DNA from 3 places in the Marinobacter sp. M-5 genome. Region 3 is predicted to be linked to each of the others. Evidence: predicted binding sites of a transcription regulator. Region 3 holds the regulator's gene; each other region holds the start of a gene.
The links. Region 3 encodes sigma-54, which starts transcription at its own class of promoters, with help from an activator protein. Its sites were predicted from a motif close to ANTGGCATNNANNTTGCTNT; they were not measured.
Positions count from the first base shown of each region.

Region 1: the regulator sigma-54 is predicted to act here: its motif matches at 4,790-4,809, upstream of R0125_RS10945 (circularly permuted type 2 ATP-grasp protein).
Region 2: the regulator sigma-54 is predicted to act here: its motif matches at 4,935-4,954, upstream of flgA (flagellar basal body P-ring formation chaperone FlgA).

Region 1 covers NZ_JAWJEK010000002.1:337,603-345,011, forward strand. Annotated here, with positions in the region: gene R0125_RS10920 (hypothetical protein) at 1-646, opposite strand, end outside; gene R0125_RS10925 (YkvA family protein) at 1,019-1,438, shown strand; gene R0125_RS10930 (MotA/TolQ/ExbB proton channel family protein) at 1,512-2,282, shown strand; gene R0125_RS10935 (flagellar motor protein MotB) at 2,285-3,202, shown strand; gene R0125_RS10940 (ammonium transporter) at 3,419-4,627, shown strand; gene R0125_RS10945 (circularly permuted type 2 ATP-grasp protein) at 4,885-6,318, shown strand; gene R0125_RS10950 (alpha-E domain-containing protein) at 6,312-7,244, shown strand; gene R0125_RS10955 (transglutaminase family protein) at 7,247-7,409, shown strand, end outside.
Region 2 covers NZ_JAWJEK010000001.1:1,755,340-1,762,748, reverse strand. Annotated here, with positions in the region: gene mnmC (bifunctional tRNA (5-methylaminomethyl-2-thiouridine)(34)-methyltransferase MnmD/FAD-dependent 5-carboxymethylaminomethyl-2-thiouridine(34) oxidoreductase MnmC) at 1-1,432, opposite strand, end outside; gene R0125_RS08080 (peptidylprolyl isomerase) at 1,429-2,073, opposite strand; gene R0125_RS08075 (pilus assembly protein PilB) at 2,289-3,041, shown strand; gene R0125_RS08070 (flagella synthesis protein FlgN) at 3,096-3,566, opposite strand; gene flgM (flagellar biosynthesis anti-sigma factor FlgM) at 3,574-3,900, opposite strand; gene flgA (flagellar basal body P-ring formation chaperone FlgA) at 4,080-4,793, opposite strand; gene R0125_RS08055 (chemotaxis protein CheV) at 4,983-5,912, shown strand; gene R0125_RS08050 (protein-glutamate O-methyltransferase CheR) at 5,957-6,784, shown strand; gene R0125_RS08045 (MFS transporter) at 6,788-7,409, shown strand, end outside.
Region 3 covers NZ_JAWJEK010000001.1:911,458-918,866, forward strand. Annotated here, with positions in the region: gene R0125_RS04175 (HPr family phosphocarrier protein) at 1-225, opposite strand, end outside; gene rapZ (RNase adapter RapZ) at 232-1,119, opposite strand; gene ptsN (PTS IIA-like nitrogen regulatory protein PtsN) at 1,146-1,616, opposite strand; gene hpf (ribosome hibernation promoting factor) at 1,716-2,024, opposite strand; gene R0125_RS04195 (RNA polymerase factor sigma-54) at 2,110-3,639, opposite strand; gene lptB (LPS export ABC transporter ATP-binding protein) at 3,784-4,509, opposite strand; gene lptA (lipopolysaccharide transport periplasmic protein LptA) at 4,487-5,044, opposite strand; gene lptC (LPS export ABC transporter periplasmic protein LptC) at 5,016-5,633, opposite strand; gene R0125_RS04215 (KdsC family phosphatase) at 5,647-6,204, opposite strand; gene R0125_RS04220 (KpsF/GutQ family sugar-phosphate isomerase) at 6,215-7,213, opposite strand.

The sequences.
Region 1 (7,409 bases), on a different contig from region 3:
GAACACAGCACAGAGTGTACCGCTTGTGAGAGTCGCCCCCGGATACAGGCGAAACGTTGAGCTGGTCCGAGGCATCATCGATACAGCCAGCCAGCGTCGAAACACCCGCAATTGGGACGTTGTCACCGGCAGCGTCAAACATGTCCCCGATACGACTGGATACGCTTCCGGCCGGGTTCAGTAACAAGACCAGATCCGGTGCCTGCTGGCCGGTGTGATTGCGGATCAGGGACTCAGCCTGCGACTCAAGTGAGCCCAACACCACATTGACCTCAGCGCCTGACCGCCAGGCCCCGAGATCGCCCCGGGAGGTCGTCACCACGTCTCTGGTGCGCCCCATTGCCTGCACGAGCAACTGAATGCCACGCTGAAAGCAGGCGGCACTCAGAATCACTTCGGATGACGCTTTGCCGACGACAAGAATTCGCTGCCCATTAAGAACGATGTGCGCAAGCATGGACGCCAGTTTCTGGAATTCCGCCGTCGCCAATTCGCTGGCAATGGTCTCAACGCCCTGCAAATCCGGAAAAGTGGCGCCCCTTGCGTCGAAGATTCCATCTTTGACCGCGTCGAGTTCACCGGATGAGTCTGATTTGCGTACTCTGAGGTGACGATCAATGTTTGCGGTGATCACAGTATCCGGCATGCGGTGTCCCCATCGTTAGGACGATCGTTATTTTTGGACCTTTGGCTGACTGCCTCGAGCTGCTCAACGCCACTTTGCGGCTTGATTGCGCCCTTGCTAGCATCTACAGCGAGGGTATCGGGTACGCGGCGCTGTTTACCGGTATATGCACAACATCTTTTTGTAGTATGGGCGGGTTTATTCTGTATTTTCAAAAAAACCGCTGCCTCTGCAGGCAGCGGTTAATAGCTTGACGGAAGCTTAAGGTTTACAGCCAAAAGACACTTCAACCCAACCGGCAAATACAGTACCCGCGTTGGTAAAGTGAGTATTGTACGATAACCTTAATTAGTCAAACGGATATCAACACTCAACCAGCAGGGACTCGAAATCATGGCAGTCTTCAATGAAAGAAAAGCGGAGGGTCAGCTGACCGCCGAAGCCAAAAAGATTCGCCCCGAGAATCTTGAAGCGCTGCTGGCCAAACAACGCGCCATCGAAGACAAGGTAAAAGGCAGCGGCAAGCTCAACCGTTTCAAGTCAGACATCAAGCTGATGTTTGACATGATCCGGGATTACTGGAACGGCAGCTATCGAGACGTGCCCTGGAAAAGCATTGCGGCGATCGCCGGGGCGCTGGTGTATGTTCTGAATCCGTTGGACCTCATCCCTGACCTGCTCATCGGCATAGGCTTCCTTGATGACGCTGGTGTGGTTGCTTTGTGCCTGAAACTCGTTGAAACAGATCTGTTCCGCTACGCCGCCTGGAAGGAGCAACAGCGAGAGGTCACAGATTCGCATCCGACGAATTGATTAAGTTCTGGCCGGGGAGTAATCTCAGCCCCTTGCCTCGGCCTTGCCCTCTTCCAACCGCTCTGGAGTCACTGTGGATTTCGCCACTCTTATCGGTCTTGTTGGTGCGTTGCTGCTGATCGCCACGGCAGTGATTGTGGGTGTATCGCCCACCGTATTCATCAACCCGGCGTCTCTGCTCATCGTTGTCGGAGGCACCCTGTTGGTGGTTCTGGCCAAATTCAGCTTTGTCCAGTTTTTCGGCGCTTTCCGAGCCGCCGCAAGAGCATTCAAGTTCAGGCTGCCCGCAACCCAATCGAGCATTGAAGAGCTGGTAGAGATCAGTAATGTCGCCCGGAAGGAGGGCGTGCTCGGCCTTGAAGGGCGCGAGACAAGCAGCCCGTTTCTGAGCCAGGGCATCCAGATGCTGGTGGACGGTCGTGATGGTGCCACTATCAAGCAGATTCTCAACAAGGAACGCCTGATGACGCTGGACCATAACCGGTCAGGCGCCAAGGTATTTACCGCCATGGCGGACGTTGCGCCCGCCATGGGCATGATCGGTACGCTGATCGGTCTGGTTCAGATGCTGTCGAATATGGAAGACCCCAAGTCCATCGGTCCTGCCATGGCTGTCGCGCTGCTGACCACATTATACGGCGCCATGATTGCGACGATGATCGCCACACCCATTGCAGACAAGCTGTCACTGCGCATGACCGAGGAGGCTCGGCTGCAATCGCTCTATACGGACGCCCTGGTTGCCATTCAGGAAGGCACCAACCCCCGGATTATTGAGCAGATGCTGTCCAGCTACCTGCCACCCAAAGAACGCGAAAGAGCCGCCGAATCCGAGGGTGCCTGACCATGGATGAACTGCCAGAGGAGGAGAAGCCGGGAATTCCGGCCTGGGTTGTCACCTTTGCCGATCTGATGTCCCTGCTTATGTGCTTCTTTGTGCTGCTACTCTCTTTTTCCGAGATTGATGCCCAGAAATTCAAGCAGATCGCCGGTGAGCTTTCCAAGGCGTTCGGTGTGCAGCGGGAGGTACCCGCGCTGGAAATCCCTCAGGGCACGAGTCCCATTTTCGACCGGTTTTCCCCCGCTCCGCCAGAGCCGACGGTGCTTGACGAGGTCAAACAGATCACAACCGATCAGAAGCCGGAACTCCAGACCCTGACAAGCCCGACGGACCAGGCGGTGGAGGCGGCGATTGAAGACCGGATGAAGGAGACCGTAGACCGGATTCTGCAAGTGTTGGAACCTGCCATCATCGATGGCCGCATCAATGTCAGCCAGGACCAGCGCCGTATTGTCATTCGCGTGGAGGAAAAAGGCTCGTTTCCATCCGGTTCTGCTCAGTTGACCTGGGAGTTTGAGGGGCTGCTGCTGGACATGGCAAAGATCCTCGCGGATATTCCCGGCAAACTGACCATTGAGGGTCACACCGATGACGTTCCCATTCGCACGGAGCGTTTTTACAGCAACTGGGACCTCTCAGCGGCCAGAGCCGCGGCCGTTGCCAACGTGCTGCTGGCACAGAATTATGTTGAGCCGGCGCGGATCGCCGTAACCGGCCTGGCCGATACAGAACCCAGGGTGCCGAACACCTCCGCAGACAACCGCGCCAGCAACCGTCGGGTCGAAATCATCATCGATCTCTCCGAGCCCATGCAGGAGCAGGAAATTCGCCTGAGGGAGCTCATCCGCTCGGAATCCGCAGGCCCTGACACCGCCCTCGACATCGAGTCCGACAGCACCTCACCCGAGACCTTGAACTGGTAACCAAGCCAATCCATTTTGGTGCGATTACGCCTTAAGCGCACCTTCGTAGTGCGCTTTCATCGGATAATGTGCGCTTAACGATGGCACTTTATCCCGCAACCACCCCTCCGCCCTCAAAATGCATTGTTTTGGAACACCTCTTGCTTGCTGTGCACTCCATTCATGCACACGTTGCCCGACAAACGGCAGCCAATTCATCTATCAGGAGCAAAACCCGTGGACATCACGAGTGCAGTACAAACCCTGACCGACAGCTCCAACACGCTGTTCATTCTGATCGGTGCCATCATGGTACTGGCCATGCACGCCGGCTTCGCCTTTCTGGAAGTGGGCACGGTGCGCCACAAGAACCAGGTAAACGCCCTGGTGAAGATCATGACCGACTTCGGCGTGTCCGCCGTGGCCTATTTCTTTGTCGGTTACTACATTGCCTACGGCAGCCACTTCATGGCCGGCGCCGCTGAACTGACCGCCGCCAACGGCTACGATCTGGTCAAATTCTTCTTCCTGATGACCTTTGCCGCCGCCATCCCCGCCATTGTGTCCGGCGGCATTGCCGAGCGGGCAAAGTTCTACCCGATGCTGATCGCGTCGGCGTTAATCGTGGCGTTTGTGTACCCGTTTTTCGAGGGCATGATCTGGAATGGCAACTACGGCTTCCAGGCCTGGCTTGAGAGCCAGTTTGGTGCAAGTTTCCATGACTTTGCCGGCTCTGTTGTGGTGCACGCTGTGGGTGGCTGGATCGCTCTGGCGGCGGTTCTGCTGCTGGGTGCCCGAAACGGGCGCTATCGCAATGGCCGGGTGGTGGCCTTTGCCCCCTCCAACATTCCGTTTCTGGCCCTCGGTGCCTGGATTCTGACCGTGGGCTGGTTCGGCTTTAACGTGATGTCAGCGCAAACCCTCGACGGCATCAGCGGCCTGGTCGCCGTAAACAGTCTGATGGCCATGGTCGGTGGTGTGCTGGTCGCCATGCTGGCTGGCCGCAAAGACCCGGGCTTCATCCATAACGGCCCACTGGCCGGCCTGGTCGCTGTGTGCGCGGGCTCGGACTTGATGCACCCCGTTGGTGCGCTGATCACCGGCGGCATTGCCGGTGCCATCTTCGTTTACCTGTTCGAATGGGCCCAGGCCAAAATCGAACGCCTGGACGATGTACTGGGTGTGTGGCCACTGCACGGGGTGTGCGGCGTGTGGGGCGCTATCGCGGCCGGCATCTTTGGCCAGGAAGCCCTCGGGGGTCTTGGTGGCGTCAGCCTGATGTCTCAGATTGTCGGCTCTGTTGCCGGTGTACTGGTGGCGTTCGTGGGCGGCCTGATCGTCTACGGCATCGTCAAAGCCCTCTCCGGCCTGCGCCTGAGCGAGGAAGAAGAATTCAACGGGGCGGATGTCAGCATCCACAAGATTGGCTCTACCTCACAGGAATAAACCGTAAGTGCCAGCCGCGCAAACAGCGGCTGGCACTCCACCGCTTCACCCTCCACTTTCCCTGTGAACTCACCTTCCCCTTCCCCCGGAATTGACACTGCCCTCCCCCTGACCTTTGCTTAATCCGAGCCTTCCGGCCAGAAACTTTACACTTTCAACCAGGATGGCCTGCCTTTTGCTGTTTCTTTTATAACGGAACAGCTGGATATCGACTCTTCACATCCGGTGAGGGGCGTGTTCAGGAGAGGTTCATGGTTATGCTGATTCAAACCCCGCCCGAGGGTATCTACGACGAGCTGTTCGACGAGAATAACCGGGTACGCCCAAGCTGCCGGGTACTGGAAAACTGGCTCATGCAGTCGGAAGAAGCCATGCTGGCCGAAAAGCGCCGTGAGGCGGATGTCCTCTTTCAGCGCCTGGGCATCACCTTCAACGTGTATGGCGAAGATCAGGGTGCTGACCGGTTGATCCCCTTCGACCTGATCCCGAGGGTGATCTCCGCCAGCGACTGGCAGCGCCTGCAAGCCGGACTGCGCCAGAGGGTTCAGGCGCTGAACCGGTTCCTGTTCGACATTTACCACGATTTCGATATTATCCGTGCCGGGGTGATCAGCGCCGAGCAGGTCTTCGCCAATCCCCAATACCAGCCCGGCATGCAGAACCTGAAGCTGCCCCGCAATCTGTACTCCCACATTGCTGGCATTGACCTGATCCGCCATAGCGACGGCGACTTCTACGTGCTGGAAGACAACCTGCGGTGCCCCAGCGGTGTGTCTTACATGCTGGAAAATCGCCGCATGATGATGCGCCTGTTCCCCGAGCTGTTCGCACAGGCGCCGGTTGCGCCGGTGGAGCAATACCCGGCACTGCTTGGTGAAACCTTGCGCGCCGCCTCCCTGAAACCCGACCCCACAGTGGTCGTACTCACCCCGGGCCGCTTCAACAGCGCCTACTTCGAACACGCGTTCCTGGCCCGGCAAATGGGTATTGAACTGGTGGAAGGGGCGGACCTGTTCGTTCGCCAGAACCGGGTCTACATGAAAACCACCGTGGGGCCCCAGCAGGTGGATGTGATCTACCGCCGGGTCGACGACGACTTCCTCGACCCGTTGGCCGGCAACCCCGACTCCATGCTCGGCGTACCGGGGCTCTATGCCGCCTACCGCACCGGCAATGTGGTGTTGGCCAACGCCATGGGCACCGGCGTTGCCGACGACAAGGCCATCTACCCCTTTGTCCCGGACATGATCCGCTTCTATCTGGGCGAAGAGCCAATCCTGAAAAACGTACCCACCTGGCAGGGCAGGAAACCCAAGGATCTCAGTTACATCCTCGACAATCTCGCGGATCTGGTGGTCAAGGAAACTCAGGGGGCCGGCGGTTATGGCATGCTCATCGGACCTATGGCCAGCAAGAAAGAGCTCAGCCACTTCCGTTCGCTATTGAAAGCCCGGCCCGACAACTACATCGCCCAACCCACGCTGAGCCTGTCTACCTGCCCCACCTTCGTTGATCAGGGCGTGGCGCCCCGGCATCTCGACCTGCGCCCGTTCGTGCTCTCTGGCAAAAAGGTGCAAATGGTACCGGGGGGGCTTACCCGAGTGGCGCTGAAAGAAGGCTCACTGATTGTAAATTCGTCCCAGGGGGGTGGCACCAAAGACACCTGGGTACTGGAGGACGACCCATGCTGAGCCGTGCCGCATCAAGTCTGTTCTGGATGGCCCGCTACCTGGAACGAGCCGAAACCCAGGCCCGCCTGCTGGATGTCAGCCTCACCATGGCACTCATCGATGTGCCAGAAGATCGCGAAGAGCAGCTCTCGGTACCCTTGCTGGTCACCGGCACCCAGGCGGTGTTTCAGGAATTGTACAAGGAGACCACCCCCCAGAACTTGATCGACTTCCTGCTGCTGGACGATCGCCACCCCGCCAGTGTGTTCAGCATCATCGGCAGCGCCCGTGACAATGCCCTGCACGTGCGCGGTAACCTGTCGGCAGACGTGTGGGAAAGCATCAACCTGGCATGGATGGAACTCAAGGAATTACGCAAGAAGGGCGTGACCGAATCCAGCGCCAGCCGGGTATTTGACTGGACTCGTGAGAGATCAAACGTATTCCGGGGGGCTGCCTACGGCACCTTGCTGCGCAACGACGCCTTCAATTTCCTGCGCCTGGGCACCTTTATCGAGCGGGCAGACACCACCGCGCGGGTGCTGGATATTCGCCATCGCATGGCCACCAAATCCCTGGAGGGCCACCCGACCCAGTCGTTCTTTGAATGGACAGCTCTGCTGCACTCACTGGCAGCTTTCGAGGCTTACCAGAATACCTACGGACACAACATCGAACCGATGAACGTGGCGGAACTGCTGATCCTCAAGCGGGACGTGCCCCGCTCTCTGCACGCCTGCCTGCAGGAAATCTCCGACTTGCTGGAGCAGATCGAGAGCGGCGAGGCGCGCCGTGCACGGCGCCTGGCCACCAGCCTGTACGCCAACATCCGTTTCGGCGACCGCGAGTACATCGAGGAACGCGGGCTTCACGAGTATCTGACCGATTTTCTGGCACGTATCCAGCGCATCACCGGCCAGATCCAGAAAGACTACATGGGGTGGTAACAATGAAACTGAACATCCGCCATGACACGACCTACACCTACGATGCGCCCATGCACAACGGCATTCAGTACCTGCGCCTGACACCCCGCAACACACCGCAGCAGAAAATACTGGAATGGCATCTCACCACCCCCGGCGAAACCAGCCAGATGACCGACGGTTTCG
Region 2 (7,409 bases), 840 kb from region 3:
GCAGGTGGCTTACCTGACCCCGGATGGGCTTCAGGCGGAACATGCCCTGTTGAGGATCCAGAGGAATGAGCGCCGGCGTTTCGTGGCCCCCGCAGATGACGACCCGGTCCGCCTGCTGGATCTGATCGCCGGCCAGGACTCGCCAGCCATCGTCGTTGCGCTCAAGATGGCTCACTTCGCTGGAAAAAAGGTGCTGGATTCCTGGATGCTGGCTTAAATGCTGGCACAGCAACGCCGGTTGCAGCCAGCCGCTGTGAGCAAACCAGAGACCGCCGTCGGCGACGTTGAGACCACAGAGTTTGCTGGCCCGCTCGGCAGACACAGGCTGCACCACCTCCGGTGGGTAGTCGTTGCGAAGGGTGAAACGCTGCTGGCGCTCATGCTCCTGTGGGCCAAAGGCCATCTGGAAAAGCCCGGTAGGGTGCCAGCCATCGCCCCGGAACGGCTCGTAATATCGCTGGCTGAACAGTAGCGCAGAGAGCGCGAGTTGGGTCTGGGCGTTGAATTCCACCCCGAGTTTCACATACAGGGCGCCCTGCAGGTTGCCGGACGCCGCTGCACCGGGGCCGGATGCGCGGTCGATGAGCGTGACGCTCACTCCCCTTGACGCAAGATTGGCCGCCAGCAAGCAGCCTGCGATGCCGGCTCCGATAATGGCAACAGATCGGGGAGGGGGCGCCAGCGAAGACGCTGCAATAGCCGGGCGGTCTGCAAGTTCGCCATGCAGCATCTCCCGCTTGCGCCCGAAGCCGGCGGTTTTAGTCATCCTGAATCCACACGCAGTCAGCGCGCGGCGAACGCTGCCCACCGACGTGAAAGTCGCCAGCGTCGCTCCGGGTTTGCTGTGCTGGCGGACAAGGTGCATGGTGTCTTCCAGCCACATCTCCGGGTTGATGGCCGGCGCGAATCCGTCCAGAAACCAGGCGTCCGCCTGGAAGTCCAGCTCGCGCCAGCCATCCGTCACATCACCGAGGTAGAGGGTGAGCCTGACACGGCCGTGATCGAGCAGGATGCGATGAACGCCGGTGATCAGCGGCGGGTAATGTGCCACCAGTTGATCGGACAGTTCCGCAAGCTCCGGCCACAGGCTCAGGGCCCGCTGCAGGTCTTGCCGGCTCAACGGGTAGCGCTCCACCGATACGAAATGCAGGCGTGCACCGGGTGCGGGGCAATGCGCCCTGAACGCTTGCCAGGCGGCGAGGAAACTCAGGCCGGTGCCGAAGCCGCTTTCACCAATGACGAATGACGAGCGGTTCCTGAGATTGGCGAACCGCTCGTTCAGTCGATTATGCGTGATGAAGATGTATCGGGCTTCTGCCAGACCGTTGCCACGGTTGAAATAGACATCGCCAAAAGCCCGGGACTCAGGCACACCGTCCTGCCAATCAATCTCCGCCGGCTCCAGCGAAGGTAGTTTCGGCGAGTTCATCAGTCGGCGGTTTGGCCATCTTGTTGAGCTCCGCGGATGACCGAAACCCGCTCAATCACGATGGGGTCGCGGGGAACATCCGCCATGCCGCCGGAATATCCGGTCCGGGCGCCGGCGATGGCGTCAACCACACCGAGACCCCCGGTGACCTTGCCGAACACCGCGTATCCCCATTTTCTGGGATTGTCGGTGGTATTGAGGTAGCCGTTATCCACCACGTTGATGAAAAACTGGGATGTCGCGGAGTGTGGCTGTCCGGTGCGTGCCATGGCGATGGTGCCCCTGAGGTTTTTCAGGGTCGGGCTGCCTTCGTTCCGAATCGACTGGCCAGTGTTTTTGCGACCAAGATTCTTGTCAAAGCCGCCACCCTGAATCATGAAACCGGGTATGACCCGGTGAAAGATGGTGCCGTTGTAAAAGCCACTTTCAGCGTACTCGATAAAATTCCGCACGGTTTCCGGGGCGACGTCGGGGCGCAGCATCAGTTCAATCACACCCTCGCTGGTTTCCATTCGTACCAGCGGCAGATTCTCGTTGGCGCTGATGGTTTCTTCAGCCGCCGCCATCGCGGGCAGAATTGTAGAAGCGAGCAACAACAGGAGGGCCTGAATCACAGAAACTGTGGGTTTTACCGTATTTGTCATTTGAGTCGGGTGCACCGTGTGAGCTCCGTCAGTCATCCCTGCAATAATGCAGGCGTTTGAAGGGTTTGTGTGGATGTTAGCAGAATTAGAAGGTATTACGGCGATTCCCTATGCGCAGATCGGGGTCATCGTCTAACCTATTATCAGATTGTTGTACAACACACGTCACTGAGCCGGGCTGTACGGTTATCGATACAACGGATTGGGGGAACATGGTGAGAATCCGTCAGGGTTTTGAGGAAAAATCACGGCTTGGTCTGCTGCTGGTCAATCGCGGATACCTCTCTGAGGGCCAATTGGAAAATGGTCTGCGCTTGCAGCGCGACACCGGGCAGCGTCTTGGTGAGGTGCTGGTGCAGGCAGGCTGGATCAGCGAGCGGGAGCTGCAGCGGGTTCTCAAGCACCAGTCCCGATACCGCAATGCCGCGGCGCTGTTTACCATGGTGACGTTACCATTCCAGCCTCTGGTCAGCTTTGCCGCCTACAGCGGAAGCGAGACGGCGTCCGCGAGTGAACAAGGGCCGGGGGAGCTCTATGCCCAGCCTGGGCTGTCGGCACTGGACGATGTCGAACTGGCCGCGATTGCCGGGCAGGGCGATCCCACATTGCTGCAGCGCATTGAATCCGTGTCACGTATGCCGGGGGCCGTGGACGAGGTAAAGGGCAAGAACCTGGCTGAGGGTGTGGATGTCATTGAAGGCATACGGCTGACCGCAAACATTTTTGTGCCGGTTCTCAATTTCCTGGATTCGGACCTGACCATTACCGGCGTGCATTACCGCAAGGACACGCCGCGCTATCAGGTGCGCAGCGATGGCGGTCTCGTGCTCGCATTCCCGGAACGGATAAAGCAGATCCGCATGGACAACATCCGCGTCAGCGGTGGGCAAACGCCGGCCTTTGGAAACGTCAGTATTAACGACATCCGCTTTCATCCGGATTCTCGGATGACCATCTACACCCGCTGACCGACACGACACCTTCAACCGGCGCCGCGTCTGTTGCGGCTGATCAAAGTGTGATCAGGCGCTGGCGAGAATGGTCCGGTCAGACAGGCCGGTCTGTTCCCCATGGGAGCCATAGAGCTTCTGTTGGCTGCTGGCTCCCCGGAAAATGTCGGTCAGCCGGGTCAGGCGTTTTTGCAGGTGGCTGATGACGCGGCCGTTGTTCTGGTTGAGTTCCTGGCAAAAGGTCAGGCGTTCATTGGCTTCCGCCCACAGGGTAGCCAGCTCCGTCAACCCGGCACTGCGGATAAAACGGGATGGTGCGCCGCTTTCAGGCCGGTAGCCCATCGCTACCAGGTGATGGATCTTCTGCTTGGCGCGATCACGTATCGCTTGCAGGATCGCGTTCTTTTCCCCGGTCAGGGATTGGAGAGATGGCATGTCTGTGGTTGAAAGGCAGGTTTGCTCCTGCTCCAGCAGTTCCGCCAGGTTCTGAAGCTGGCGGATATCCTGAGACAGAAGGTCTTTCAGTTCATCGATTGCGGCCATGATTTACTCACCCGAAAATGCTTTCATCCATCTCAAGCATTTTCTGGGCCAGCTTTTCAGCGTCAATCTTGTAAGAGCCGTCAGCCAGGGCTGCACGAATCTGTTCGATGCGGTCGTCATCCATCTCGGGGTAATCACCGAGCTTCTGCTCCAACTGCTTCAGGTTCTTCGCCTGACTGCTCAGATTCACGTTCTCACCGCGAGCGTCCGATGCCTGCCCCTTCGCCTGTTCAGGCGATGCTGGCTGGGTGTTCTGCGTGGAGGCAGACTTGTCGGCCGTGGTTCTCTGGGTGTTGACCTGGCCGGGGCCAATTCCATTAAAGTCAACTGACATATCGGTACCTGCTTACCTTGTTAGCTGTCCAACGACAGCATTCGCGAATTTTATACTTGCGTATCGGCGGCCCGTTGCAAAACTTTAGGATTTTTTTTGCGCTGACAAAAGAATTTTCGTTAGTGTGCGGCTTTACCGTCGGCAAGGTCTTGCCGCTTGCGGAAAAGGCCCTCCGCTGATCACATAGGTATTTCGACCTGGCCCGGCGCTGTAACCCGGGCTTTTACGGTGCGTGACGATGACAGGTTCTCTACCAGAACCTGGTCGCCGACGCTGGCGTCCGCGAGGGCCTTGCCCCGGGAGTTCACTGAAAAATTGCCGCTTCGGGCGGTGATCATAACATGGTCACCCCGTGCGACAGCCGCAGGAGCGGAGAGAAGGTCCGGCGTCATGAGTGTGCCGGTGTTCACTCCGCGCCGCATTTCCATCCCGACAAGCTGATCCGGATCGGTAATAACGCCGCGGCGCGTTGCATTGACGGTGACCCGCTCGGCTTTAATCAGGCCGCTTGTCACTTTTTCGCCTCGCGCCAGAGGGCGCGCAGCGACGAGGCCATCACCGTCGATGGTGACCGTGGTGTTCAGAAACATCCGCCAGGGGCGATCACCGCTGCAGGCGACCTGAAGGGTTGGCTGTGTAGTTTTCCACACGTCACTGCTGAAACTGACCGCCAGTGGCCTGTTGCAGGTAGCGAGGGCCAGCCGGCTGTCCAGCCGACCGGTTTTGTAGGCCACAGCAAAGCCACGCTTTTCCTGTTCAGCGCTGAACGCGTTCAGAAAGCCGTTCGCGGCGCGCTTGATCTGGGCGGCCGTGGTGTTGGCCGCCTGCAGTTCGGGTGACGCTGAAGCCAGCATTGCCATGGCCAACGTTGCGACAAAAATCGTGGTGCGCATAAGCAGTAGTTTGTCCTATGCTATCGGTATTGAGGCAAAAAACCGGCCCGTCCTTCAGGATTCCGGCTGGCTGCCGTTAATCGTATTTAGCGAGTCAAAAAACCGGCGATCCTTGGCGTTTAGACCGGCAATGACAAAAAATCAGCAAAATACATGCCGGTATCAAGTGGCAGTTTCGGGAGAGACGCAATGGCAGGGGTACTCGATAGTGTTAATCAGCGGACGCAGCTGGTAGGGCAGAATCGCCTGGAGCTGCTGCTGTTCCGCCTTCGTGGCCGGCAGATGTACGGCATCAACGTTTTCAAGGTCAAGGAAGTGTTGCAATGCCCCAGGTTGTCGTCGATTCCCAACAGCCGCAGCATGGTGCGGGGCGTTGCCCATATCCGTGGTGAAACCATTCCCATCATTGATCTGGCCATGTCGATACGGATGCCGGGTATCCCGCAGGAGGAGCTGGCCACCAGCTTCGTGATCATCACGGAATACAATCGTAAAATTCAGGGCTTCGTGGTGGCAGGCGTAGACCGGATTATAAACATGAATTGGGAAGACATGCTCCCACCACCGAAGGGCGCCGGCACGGAGATTTACCTGACCGCCGTCACGAAAGTTGACGACAAACTAGTAGAAATCATTGACGTAGAAAAGATTCTTGCAGAAGTTTCTCCGCTGAAGGATGATGTGTCCGAAGAAATTCGTACCAGAAGCGCGCAACGGGTTGCCGGGCATCTTCCGGTGTTGGTGGTAGACGATTCCTCGGTGGCCCGCCGGCAGATCGAGCGCTGCCTGACAGCCATCGGCATGGAGGTAATCACCCGTGATGACGGTAAGCAGGCACTGGATTATCTGAAGCAGATCACCGCGGACGGATCAAAAGCCAGCGACCACCTGTCGTTGATGATTTCGGATGTCGAAATGCCGGAAATGGATGGCTACACCCTGGTGACCCGTTGTAAGAGTGATCCGGCCATCCAGGATATCTTTATCATGCTCCATACCTCACTCAGTGGAGTCTTCAACACCGCGATGGTACAGAAGGTGGGTGCAGATGTGTTCATGGCCAAGTTCAGTGCTGATGAGCTGGCAGAGAAAGTGATGGAGATCATCGACAGGGAATAGATTGTGCCCCTGACGTCCTTTGTTTCACCTGACGCAGAGATTCAATGAAAGCGGACATTACGCCACAGGAATATGAGGCCTTTAAAACGTTCCTGCAGGATGCGTGCGGCATATTGCTTGGTGAGAACAAGCAGTATCTGGTGAAAAGCCGCCTGCGCCGAATTCTCGAGGAAAACCAGCTCACGACCCTGGGTGAATTGCTGGACCGGCTGAAACGGTCCGGCCGCAGCAACCTGCGGGAAGTGGTCATTGATGCGATGACCACTAATGAAACGCTCTGGTTTCGTGACAACCATCCCTTCCGCATCCTTCAGGACAAACTGCTTCCGGAATTCGCCGAGCGTCAGTCGCTCCAGCCCCTCAGAATGTGGTCTGCCGCAAGCTCAACGGGGCAGGAGCCCTATTCGGTTGCAATGATCATTGAAGAGTTCCGGCGGCAGCGACCGGGGAAGCTCAGGGATGTGAAAATCACCGCCACCGACATATCCAAAAGCGTTCTGGAGGTGGCCCGCAAGGGCGAATACGAGATGATCGCGATCGGACGCGGGTTGTCTACCGAGCGGCAGAAGCAGTTTTTTACGCCTTCTCCCAGTGGTGGATGGCAGATCCGGCCCCAGATCAAGAGCATGGTCGAGTTCAAGGAACTGAACCTGCTTGAGCGGTACATGCTGGGGAAGTTTGACGTTGTGCTGTGCCGGAACGTGCTGATCTACTTCTCGGCGGAACTGAAGAAAGACATCCTCACTCGCATCCACGCCACCCTGAATCCTGGCGGCTATCTGATTCTCGGTGCGTCCGAGTCATTGAATGGCCTGCCGCATCTCTACGAAATGGTGCAATGCCACCCGGGAATCATTTACAGGAAGAAATAAGCCATGCCTCTGAATGTCTGGGTACTGGTGGCCGCTCAAGCGCTGGCGATGTGCACTGCGCCTTTCGTCGTTTTCATCGGGAGTATTCAGGGGCGGCTGTTGGCCCCGTCGATCGAGTACGCGACGCTGCCGGTCGGCCTCGTTGTGGTCGGCACCGTGCTGGCGATCAAACCCGCTACCTGGCTCATGGAACGCGTTGGCCGCAAGCAGGTAATGCTGCTGGGAGCGGTTATGGGCATTCTGACGGGGTTGCTCGGTACCCTGGCGTCCTGGCAGGGATCGTTTCCATTGCTGTGCCTCGCCGCCGTAATCGGCGGCACCGGGCTGGCCGTGGTTCATCAATACCGATTTGCGGCGATGGAGTCGGTGCCCACCGAACTTGCCGGTTCCGCCGCTGCCCGGGTGTTGCTGGGCGGGTTGGTGGCGGCCTGGCTGGGGCCGGAAATTGCGGGCATTGGCAGCGGCCCGGATGAGGCGTTTCCCTTTCTGACCAGTTGGTTTGGCCTCGCGATCGTTCAGGGCGTTGCGCTGATAATTCTGGCAGCAGGCTACCGTGCCCGGGGAGAGCTGGTTCGTGAATCCCAGCCCGGGGGCGGCAGACCTTTGCCCGAGGTGCTGGCCAATC
Region 3 (7,409 bases):
GTCGATGGCAGCCTCTTCGTCCGGGCCCTCTGCCACCAGCTCCACTTCGGTCCCCTTGCTCGCCGCCAGCATCATCACCTGCATGATGTTCTTGGCGTCCACCTCCCGGCCCTTGCTGCTGATTCTCACAGTGCTCCGGTAGGTCGACGCGGTGGCGACCAGCTTGGCGGTGGCCCGCGCATGCAGGCCCAGTTTATTGATGATGGTGACGGTGCGGCGGATCATGATGGATCAGGTTAGCTCGCGGTTCTGCAGGTGAGGCAGCTCGCTGTGTCGAACCTGGACGTTGTTGTACCGGGTGCGGAAATACCGGCCGATCTGCTCGCATACGTACACTGAACGATGCTGGCCCCCGGTGCAACCGATGGAGATGGTCATGTAGCTGCGGTTGCTGTCTGCGAATGAGGGTAGCCAGTTCTCAAGAAAACCGGTGAGGTCGTCCACCATTTTGCGGGTCAGCGGTTCTTTCTCGAGAAAATCAATAACCGGTTGGTCAGTGCCCACAAACTGCCGCAGGCTTGTATCCCAGTAGGGATTCGGCAGGCAGCGCACGTCAAAGACATAATCCGAGTCCAGTGGCACGCCGTGCTTGAACCCGAACGACTGGAACAGCAGTGCCAGTTCCTGATCCTTGCGGCCAACAATACGTTGCTTGACCATATCCCTGAGTTCGTACATGGACAGGCCGGTGGTGTCGACGTAGAGATCGGCCAGTTTCGATAGCGGCTCCAGCAGCTTTTTCTCGTTGCCAATCGCTTCCCGCAGCGATGTTTTGTCATCACTCAACGGATGCTTGCGTCGGGTGGCATGAAAGCGCTGAAGCAGGGATTGTTCGTCGGCGTCGAGGTAGATAATCTCAACGGTCACGCCTGTTTCCTGAAGCTGGCGGTAGATGGTCTCGAAATTCGACAGCTCACCGGCAAGATTGCGCGCGTCGATACTGACGGCCATTTTTCGCAACCGCCCCGGTGACGTACTGTGGCTGGTGGCCTCTGTGGTCAGTGGAAACAGCAGGCCGATGGGCAGGTTGTCGATGCAGTAAAAGCTCAGGTCCTCAAGGACATGTAACGCCGTGCTCTTCCCGGAGCCGGATCTGCCACTGACTATGATCAGTTTCATTGCCTGTTGCCTCTGCTGGAATGCGGTCAGTCGCTGCTTTGAGTCATTCGGCTGAAGAGCGCCGGGGCATCGCTGCACTGCCGCAGTTGATCACAGAAATTCCGGTCATTGAACTTCTCCGCCAGCTGGCTGAGCAGTTCGAGGTGTTCGCTGGTGGCCTCCTTGGGAACGATGAGGGCAAACACCAGGTCTACCGGCTGATTGTCGATGGCGTCAAAACTCACCCCGTCTTCCAGGGTCAGGAGCACACCGATCACCCGGTCAAGCCCTTCCAGGCGACAGTGAGGGATGGCAATGCCCTCGCCGATACCAGTGCTGCCAAGCCTTTCCCGGGAAATCAGATTGTTGAAGATCTGCGTTTCGCTGAGTGTGGCGTCCTGCTGGTTCACAAGCTCTGCAATAAATTCCAGAACCCGCTTCTTGCTGGACGCGGCCACCCGGCAAAGGGTCAGCTCCGGGGAAAGAATGGTTTCGATAGTCAGGGACGTGTCGCTCATGGATCGACTTTAGTTCCGTGAAGGTTTCCGTAAAAAAAAGGCTGCGGCACGTGTGTCATGCCGCAGCTCGATCAGGTTGAGTGCTGGTAAAGCAGTGCCCTAGCGAGCGCCGTTACCGTGCATGCGATCAACGTTCTTTTCCTTGTGCTTGAGGATCTGACGGTCCAGCTTATCGACCAATGCATCAATAGCGGCGTACATATCCTCACTCTCTGCCTTTGCGTGAATCTCACCACCGATGACATGGAGAGTTGCCTCCGCAAGCTGGCGCACCTTCTCAACTTCCAGTGTGACCTGGCAGTTGCTGATGTGATCGAAGTGGCGCTCGAGCTTTTCAAATTTGCCTGACACGTATTCTTTCAGGGAGGGAGTCAATTCTACATGGTGGCCTGAAATGTTGAGTTGCATAGGCGTCTCCTGTTGTCATCGTGCCCGCCCCGGATGAGGGGCTGACGGTGTGCCGGCGAATGTCCCACCGGCGGATCCTGTCGGGTCAAACCAGCCGCTTTCTCTCGTTGGATGGCGGAATGTGCATCGCCTCACGATATTTGGCTACTGTCCGTCTGGCTACCTTGATGCCCTGTTCTCCTAGCATGGCTGCAATTTTACTATCGCTCAATGGCTTTTTCGGAGTTTCTGCCGCAATCAGCTTCTTGATCATGGCACGGATTGCGGTGGAGGAACACTCTCCGCCCTCGTCGGTGCTGACGTGGCTGGAGAAAAAGTATTTCAGCTCGAAGATGCCGCGGGGGGTATGCATGTACTTCTGGGTGGTGACCCGCGAGATGGTGGACTCATGCATCTCCACCGCCTGGGCGATGTCGGACAGAATCAGCGGCTTCATGAATTCCTCGCCCTGATCGAGGAAGCCCTGTTGGTGCTCCACAATCCGCGTGGCGACTTTCAGCAGCGTCTCGTTGCGGCTTTGCAGACTCTTGATGAACCACTTGGCTTCCTGCAGCTGGTCGCGCAGGTAGGTGTTGTCGGCGCTGCTGTCAGCGCGCTTGATCAGCGAGGCGTAACTGGCGTTCACGCGGATGCGTGGCGCGATTTCCGGGTTCAGCTCGACGCGCCAGCGCTCATTGTGCTTGCGGACGATCACATCGGGGATGACGTAATCCGGCTCTGCCCGATCCACGGAATCTCCCGGGCGCGGGTTCAGACTGGTGATCAGTGTCAGGACATCCCGCAGCTGGTCTTCCTTGAGGCGGCTGCGGCGCAGCAGTTGCGCGTAGTCACGATTGCCCAGCAGGTTAATGTAATGGGTGATCACCAGGCGCGCCTGCGACAGCCAGGGTGTCTCGGGCGGCAGCTGGTTGAGCTGAATCAGCAGGCACTCCTGCAGATCACGGGCAAATACGCCGGGTGGGTCAAAGTGCTGCAGGCGATGCAGTACCGCTTCGACTTCGTCGAGCTCCAGCGGGTCGTCTTCGGTTTCGTCCAGCAGCCCGGAGTGAATCTCTTCAATGGGCGAGGTCAGATACCCACGCTCATCTACCGCATCCATCAGGGCATGGGCAATGGCCCGGTCCCGCTCGTTCAGAGGCGTGAGATTCAGTTGCCAATCCAGGTGATCCTGGAGGGTTTCCGCAGGAGAATTGCGGGTTTCGAAATCGCTGTCATTCTCGTCGTCGTTACGAGAGGCCGGAGCCGGGGCAGACTGGTAGATGTCGTCCCAGGCGGTGTCGACAGGCAGGTCGTCCGGAATGTTGTCGGGAATGTCGTTCTCGGATGCCCAGTCGGGACCGTTCTCGGATTCGTCCCAGTCACTGGCGGATTCGGCTGCAGCCGCAGTCTCCTCTACCTGGACCTGCTCGGCCTCGGTATCCCGTGCATCGTCATTCGCCTCCGGGGTGTCGTCGTCCTCCGGAGTCTCGAGCATGGGGTTGGAGTCCAGTGCCTGCTGGATCTCCTGTTGGAGGTCCAGCGTTGACAGCTGCAGAAGCCTGATCGCCTGCTGCAATTGCGGCGTCATGGTCAGGCTCTGACCCATTTTCAGCTGTAATGACGCTTTCATAACCATGGTTCAGAATCCGTCACCCGATCGCACCGGCCTTTTGTCTGGTTGCAAAAAATTCTATGTATGCTGGTCACTTGCCCGAACAAGCAAGTTCTTTGCCGAGTGTACTTGCTTGTCTTGTTCATGACAATTGGGGCCAGTATGACATCAGAGCCGGAACTCATTGCCGAGGTACACTTCTTTCACCTGTTGATTAGCGAGAATCTCGCTGGAATTGCCTGAGGCGATGATGTGGCCGCCGGAAACAATGTAGGCATTTTCGCAGATGTCGAGGGTTTCCCGCACGTTGTGATCGGTAATCAGCACGCCGATACCCTTGTCGCGCAGGTGGCGGATGATCTGCTTGATGTCGCTGACCGAGATCGGGTCGACCCCGGCAAAGGGCTCGTCCAGCAGAATGAACGCCGGCTCCATGGCCAGCGCGCGGGCGATTTCCACCCGACGCCGCTCGCCGCCGGACAGCGCCATGCCGACGCTGTCACGAATGTGGGTAATGTGGAACTCTTCCAGCAGTTCCTCCAGCTTGGCATCGCGGTCGGCCTTGCTGAGGTCCTTGCGGGTTTCCAGAATCGCCATGATGTTGTCGCGCACGGTCAGCTTGCGGAAAACCGACGCTTCCTGGGGCAAATAGCCGATACCCTTGCGGGCCCGGCCGTGCATGGGCAGGGGTGTGATGTCCTGGCTGTCGATGGTGATGCGGCCGTGGTCCGCCGGAACCAGCCCGACAATCATGTAGAAGCAGGTGGTTTTTCCGGCGCCGTTGGGGCCCAGCAATCCAACGATCTCGCCGCTGCGGATCTCCAGGGAGACGTCAATGACCACTTTCTTCTGCTTGTAACTTTTCGCCAGGTTACTGGCCCTGAGAACTGCCATCCGGATCCTGTGTGTTCTGGCGGCTGCGCGGCTGAATTACCATTTCCACTCGGCCGCTGCCATTGTTGTCGTTTGCGGCACCTTCGGCGGTGACCACTCGCTGGACGCTATCATAATGAATGATGTCGCCCCGGAACAGGTTGCCGTTCTGCTCGATGACCGCTTCTTTTTCAAACGTCAGCAGGCTTTCGGGTGCCGAATAGGTGATGTTCAGTGCTTTCGCATCGGTCTTGCCCTGGCCCTCTGTGGCAGCCTGCCGGTAGTGCGCAGGCTGGCCGGAGGCTTCGATGCGCTGCAGGCCGGTCTCATCCCGGTAGAGCACCACCCGGTCTGCGGTCAGTTCGGTCTCGCCCTGGGTCATCACCACATCGCCGGTGTAGGTGGCAATGCCCTTGCCGTCGTCGAGCCTGGCGTTATCCGCGTTGACGGTAATGGGTACATTGGAGTCCAGATTGAACGCCGCGGCGGAGCCGGCAAACAGCAGCGCTGCCAGCGTGGCGATGAGTTTACGGTTTGGCTTGTTGGCCAGGCTCATAGCGTCCTTCCACTTGTGAGTCGAGTTCGAGTATGCGGTCATCCAGCCAGCCCTTCATGCCGATTGCCCGGGTAACGCTGAAGGCATCGGTCAGCTCCACCGGTGCGTCGGTAAAGACCGTGCGGCTGCCGTTATCCAGCGTCAGTCGCGTGGTGGTCAGCGTCACCTGGCGGCCGCCTTCGGTGTTGCGAATGACATGAACGTTCCCCTCCAGCTCCAGCAGGTCGTTGTTGTCCTGCAGAACGCCTGAATTCGCGCTCAGTCGCCAGGGTTCGGTCTCGCCTTCGGTGAACAGTTGCGCCCGTGGCGACTCCATGGTGGCCAGATTGTCGGCTTCAAACTGTTCAATTCGCGGGCTTTCGAAGCGCGCGGTCAGCTTGCCGGTATCGTCGAATGACAGGTATCGGCCGTTGACCACGAAGCCGTCGGGTTCAGACTGGCCACGAAGGGCTGCCGCATCGATCGGTTGAACGGGTTCGTCACTCTGCCACATCAGTGCAATCAGGGCCACAACCGTACAGGCAAGCGCAACTCCCCGCAGCAGTGGATGATTGGCAAGCATCATGGTGGAGACGAGATTGCGGTTCATGCCAGCGTTATCCTCAGTGGGCCCGGGTGTAGGGCGCAAGGGTGCTGTCAAGCTCGCCGATGGCTGTCAGCAGCAGGTCACAGGCTTCCCTTACCGCGCCGCTGCCGCCGGCGGCCAGGGTGCACACATCGGCCTGCTCCCGTACCAGCCAGTAACCGTTGGGAACGGTAATGCCCAGGCCTGCGAAGCGAATGGCGGGCAGGTCGGGCAGGTCGTCTCCCATATACGCAATGGCCTCCGCTTCGATGCCCAGGGTGTCCGCCAGTTCCTGCAGTGCGATCTGCTTGTCTTCGCGCCCCTGCATCAGGTGCGGGATGCCCAGGTCGGTCATCCGCTTCAGGGTCAGGGGGGACGAGCGCCCGGTGATCACCGCCACGGTAATGCCGGCGGCCATCACCTGTTTGAGGCCGAGGCCGTCCAGGATATTGAAGCCCTTGAGCTCATCGCCGTTGGCACTGAAAAACAGCTTGCCGTCGGTCATGATGCCGTCGACGTCGAGTGCCAGCAGACGAATGTTGGCCGCTTTCTTCAGAAGTCTTGCCGGCCATTGTGGACGCAGGGATTCGGACATGCCAGGCACCTCAGATGACGCCTGCGCGCAGCAGGTCGTGCATATTGATGGCGCCGACCAGGTGGCCGTCTGCATCGGTGACCGGCAGCGCGTTGATTTTCAGCTCTTCCATGATGTTCAGGGCTTCCGCGGCCAGGTGATCGGCCTGAATGGTTTTGCCGTTGTGGGTCATCACGTCGCTGATGGGGGTGGTGTGCACGTCGATGGATTTATCCAGCGTCCGGCGCAGATCGCCGTCGGTAAATACTCCGGTCAGTTCACCGGCTTCATCCACAATGGTGGTCATGCCCAGCCCTTTGCGGGAAATCTCGAGCAGGGCGCCGCTGAGGGTTGTGTCGCCGGTAACCCGTGGAATCCGGTCGCCGGTGTGCATGATGTCGGAAACCCGCAGTAACAATCGCCGGCCGAGGCTGCCGCCGGGGTGTGAGAAGGCGAAGTCCTCGGCGCTGAAGCCTCGCGCTTCCAGCAGCGCCACGGCCAGGGCATCGCCCATGACCAGGGTGGCGGTGGTGCTGGAGGTGGGCGCCAGGCCGAGCGGGCAAGCTTCCAGTGCAACACTGACATCGAGATTGGCTACGGCCTCTTTGGCCAAAGTGGAATCCGCGTTGCCGGTCATGCTGATCAGCGGTGCGCCCATGCGGCGCAGTAACGGCAGGATGGTCACTACTTCACTGGTGTTGCCGCTGTTGGAGATGGCCAAGACCACGTCCTGACCGGTAATCATGCCCAGGTCGCCGTGGCTGGCTTCGCCCGGGTGTACAAAGAAAGACGGTGTGCCCGTACTGGCGAGGGTAGCGGCAATCTTGTTGCCGATGTGGCCGGACTTACCCATGCCGGTCACCACCACACGACCCTTACAGGCCATGATAACCTCGCAGGCCCGCACGAATTCGTCGTCGATGCGATCCGAAAGCGCGGCGATGGCGTCTTTTTCAATGTCGATGGCGCGGATGGCTGCGTCCCGGTATTTCTGCTCGATGTCGGCTGTGGGCTTGTTGCTGTTGCTCATGCTGGTTCCGGCTTGCACTCTGTCATCGTTGGGTTTCGTCGTGTTAGGGCCTTGTCGCCACAGGGGCTTGGTCATGTGGCGGGAGTATATCACTTCCCGTCGCTACGGGGCTTTTGTTCAGGGAATCTGATTGTTGCCATCAGGACATTTTATCTTGTGCAGATTGAGCTTCACCGCGGCTTCGCATAATGTTAGC